2 regions of the Beijerinckia sp. 28-YEA-48 genome follow, and region 1 is predicted to be linked to the other one. Evidence: riboswitches for the same ligand, from Rfam matches in the RefSeq annotation. Region 1 holds a riboswitch; the other holds the start of a gene.
What was found. A riboswitch is a leader RNA that binds a small molecule or an ion and turns the genes downstream of it on or off. The one in region 1 is predicted to bind cobalamin.

Region 1 (2,198 bases):
TATACGTTGGTATGGTCGGCTGGTTTCAAATAAGAGTGCAGGCCATGGTCCCGAACGCCCCCACGTCCGTCCCATCCGACATGCCACCGCATTGGCGAGACGATCTCGCCGGCTACGCCTGGACGACCCAGACCATCGGCCGCTCGTCAGCCACGGTCTTCCGGCTGCAGGCCGACAAGCGCCCGTCATTCTTCGTGAAGATCGAACCCGCCGATGCCTCTGGCGAACTGCTTGCCGAAGCGGCGCGGCTGCGCTGGCTGGCGGCCAGCGGCATCGCCTGTCCGCAGGTGGAGAACACCAGCAGCGATGGCCAGCGCAACTGGCTGCTGACGCGCGCGTTGCCCGGGCGGGATCTTGCCTCGTCGCCGCATCTGGCGGCAGAGCAGATCGTCACCATCGCCGCCGACGCTTTGCGCGATCTGCATCGCCTCGATCCGTCCCCCTGTCCGTTCGACCAGCGGCTCGACAGCCGCATCGCGGCGGCCGAAGCGCGGATGCGCGCCGGCCTCGTCGATGAGAGCGATTTCGACGACGAACGCTTGGGCCAGCCGGCGCACGCCGTCTTCGCGGATCTGTTGCGCCGCCGGCCCGCACAGGAAGACCTGGTTGTGACCCACGGCGACGCTTGCCTGCCCAATCTGATGGCGGACGGGGAGAGGTTCAGCGGCTTCGTCGATTGCGCCCGCCTTGGGGTGGCCGATCGGCATCAGGATCTGGCGCTGGCGAGCTGGAGCATTCGCTACAATCTCGGACAGGCGTGGATCGCGCCTTTCCTGCAGCGCTATGGCCTGAGGGCCGATCCCGAATTGCTGGATTTCTATCGGCTTCTGGACGATTTCTTTTAATCGCCGCGCGATCAATATGCAGACATAAATATTTCTTTATATCATTATTGACTTCCGATGGGAAACTGCCCATGCTTGCGGCGTCGTGGTTCTTTGGACCCATGTGGGCACCAAAGCTAAGAGGGAATCCGGTGAGCCTAGGCGAGGCCGGAGCTGTCCCCGCAACTGTGAGCGGCGAGCCGACGTCCATCACGGGTCACTGAGAGCAATCTCGGGAAGACCGGACGAAGGCAGCGACCCGCGAGCCAGGAGACCTGCCTCGACAACATATCGTCCCTGGGCGGGGTGTCCTGGTGGTGCGCTTGCATCGGGCGCACCCGCGCCCGTTTTTCGCATGCGTCCGCTCGGCCTTTGCCTCCTTATTGGAGAAAAGCCGATGTCTGTTTCCTCTCTTCCGATTGCAACTCTTCCTGTTGCAACGCTTCCTGTTGCAACTCTTGGCGTGCCGCGGATCGGTCCGCGCCGCGAACTCAAATCCGCGCTCGAAAGTTATTGGTCCGGGCGAACCGACGCCGCCGCCTTGCTGGAAACAGCCGCTGCCTTGCGCGCCGCCAATTGGGCGCGTCAGAAGGCGCATGGCATCACCTGTATCCCGTCGAACGATTTCTCCCTCTACGATCATGTGCTCGACACCAGCGTCATGGTCGGCGCGATCCCTGAATGTTACGGCTGGACGGGCGGTCCCGTGCCGCTCGATCTCTATTTCGCCATGGCGCGCGGCAGCCAAGGCAATGCCCCCCACGCCGACTGCGGCCACCAACATCACGGCGAGACCCACGGTGTGCCGGCGCAGGAAATGACCAAGTGGTTCGACACCAATTATCATTACATGGTGCCGGAATTTACACCCGGACAGCGCTTCACCCTGGCTTCGACCAAGCCCGTCGATGAATATCGCGAGGCGAAGGCGCTGGGCTATCAGACACGGCCCGTCCTGTTGGGCCCCGTCACCTTCCTGAAAATCGGCAAGAGCAAGGACCCGGCCTTCAATCCCTTGTCGTTGCTCGACAACCTGCTGCCAATCTATGTCGAAGTTCTGCGCCGCCTCGCAGCCAATGGCGCCGACTGGGTGCAGATCGACGAGCCCTGTCTGGTGCTCGATCTCGACGAGACAACGCGGCAAGCCTTGCGACAGGCTTATGGCGTCCTCGCCCATGCCCTGCCCCATCTCAAAATCATGCTGACGACCTATTTCGGCGAGCTCGGCGACAATCTGGACACCGCCCTGTCGCTGCCGGTGGCTGGCCTGCATCTCGATCTCGTTCGCGCGCCCGAACAACTCGATGCGGTTCTCTCCAAGGCACCGCGCGGGCTGGTGTTGTCGCTTGGCGTCATCAACGGTCGTAACGTCTG
Region 2 (2,198 bases), 2.6 Mb from region 1:
GCTGTCAGGGGCGTTCTCAATGAAGGACGTCAGCACATTGTCGAGCATGCGCAGCACATCTTCGACCAGGCCCGGATCGTCGGCCCATTGATCCCAGGTCTCGATATTGAGCGAAGCGAGGCAGCACACCGCCGTGCGGTCTTCGCCGGTATGGTCTCTGCCTGTCGGCAGCGTGATCTCGCTGCACAGATTGGAGGTCGAGACTTTCAAGCCGAGTTCGCGCTGATGCTTCGGCATGGCGCGGTTCACCGCGTCGATGAAGAGCAGATAGGGCTCGCCGGTCTGCATGCGCGTTTCCAGAATGCGCTGCCAGAGCTGGCGCGCATCCACATGCCGCATGACCTTGCCGTCCTTCGGGCTCTTCAGCGCGAATTTGGCGCCGGCCTGCACCGCTTCCATGAACTCATCGGTGACATTAATGCCGTGATGAAGGTTCAGCCCCTTGCGATTGAAGTCGCCGGAGGATTTGCGGATTTCCAGAAATTCTTCGATCTCTGGATGGTGGATGTCGAGATAGACGGCAGCCGAGCCGCGACGCAGCGAACCCTGGCTGATCGCCAAGGTCAGCCCGTCCATCACATGGATGAAGGGGATGATGCCCGACGTGGCGCCATTGCCCTTCACCGGCTCGCCGATGGAGCGCACCTGGCCCCAATAGGTGCCGATGCCGCCGCCATTCGAGGCCAGCGCCACGTTCTCGTTCCAGGTTTCGACAATGCCATCGAGGGAATCGGGAACGGTATTGAGGAAACAAGAGATCGGCAGGCCGCGCGTCGTGCCACCATTCGACAGGATCGGCGTCGACGGCATGAACCACAGCTGCGACATAGCATCATAGAGGCGCTGCGCATGGCTGACATCATCGGCATAGGCGCAGGACACGCGGGCGAACATGTCCTGATAGCTCTCGCCGGGCATCAGGTAGCGATCATCCAGGGTCGCCTTGCCGAACGCCGTCAGCAGGCTGTCGCGCGAGCGATCAAGTTTCAGATTCGCCGGCTGCGGACGCGGCGCCAGCGGATAAGGCGGCGGGGCGTGCAGTTCGCGCTGCGGCTCCACCGTGCGTAACGTCTCGCGCACGATCGTGCGCTGGGCCGGCTCCGGAAGCGGAACCAGATGACCATTTCTGTCGAAGTCGAAAGCTGCCTGCCCCATGCGAAATTCCCGTCGCTGCTCGATCCGGGATTTGCGTTGGCGCAGCGACGCCCGACGAAGCACAGCCTCGACTGGTATGTCGCAACGGCCAACGCGGCACCCCGCCGGTGGTCGATCCATGTTCCCGGCAGGTCTTCTGGCTCGTGGGTCATCGCCATGCCCGGCCTTCCCAACGCCTTTGGCGTCAGTGGCATAGTCGAACAAAGCTTCACCACTTACAGCTGCGGGGGCAGCCCCGGAATTACACCGGGTTCCCTTTTCACCGCAGAGGCGAATCTGCGGACCGTGAACACCATATATTGTGTTTGTACGGCCAAGATTGTCAACGAATGGTTGCTCTTTCGTGACAAATATTCGTGCACAGCGGCCATGTCGCCGCATCGATTGCCTGCCGGCGACCCACGTGTGAGAAGGCGCGCGGAGGCTGACGAATGGCATTTCAACCGGGTAGAATATTTGCGTTGGCGCTTGCCTCGATTGGCTTGCTGACGCCCTTCGCTATCCACCTTTTTCTGCCGGTGACGCCGGTTTTGAAAGAGGCCTTCGGCATTTCCGACGCCCTGGCGCAGATCAGCTTCAGCCTGCCGCTGCTGGTGATGGCTTTCGCCAACCTGGTCTATGGCGCCCTGGCCGACCGCTACGGCCGCCGCCCGGTGCTGCTGTCGGGCCTGGCTCTGTTCCTCATTGGCAGCCTGCTCGGCATGCTGGCCAATTCGATCACCACTCTGATTATCGCCCGTGTCGTCCAGGCGGTCGGCGCCGGCTGCGGCACGACCTTGGTGCGCGCCATCGCGCGTGATGCCTATGGCCCCGACAAATTGGTGAAGGTGATTAGCTACCTGACCATGTTCTACACGCTGGGGCCGATGGTCTCGCCGACTGTCGCCGGCCTGCTGCTCGACCATTTCACCTGGCGCGCCGTGATGATCTTCTCCTTTGCATCCGGCGCCATCATCATGCTCGGCACTTATCTCTATGTGCCGGAAACGCGGCCAGGCGTGAAACTCGCGCCTGGCCAGAGCGTGCTCGGCAATTATCGCGAA

Region 2: another riboswitch for cobalamin. It lies ahead of BLW50_RS03800 (ribonucleoside-diphosphate reductase subunit alpha); the one in region 1 lies ahead of metE (5-methyltetrahydropteroyltriglutamate--homocysteine S-methyltransferase).

The regions. Positions count from the first base shown of each region.
Region 1 is NZ_FNSI01000001.1:3,379,407-3,381,604, forward strand. It holds gene BLW50_RS16060 (APH(3')-II family aminoglycoside O-phosphotransferase) at 45-845, shown strand; cobalamin riboswitch at 915-1,122, shown strand; gene metE (5-methyltetrahydropteroyltriglutamate--homocysteine S-methyltransferase) at 1,222-2,198, shown strand, end outside.
Region 2 is NZ_FNSI01000001.1:798,437-800,634, reverse strand. It holds gene BLW50_RS03800 (ribonucleoside-diphosphate reductase subunit alpha) at 1-1,155, opposite strand, end outside; cobalamin riboswitch at 1,264-1,458, opposite strand; gene BLW50_RS03795 (multidrug effflux MFS transporter) at 1,587-2,198, shown strand, end outside.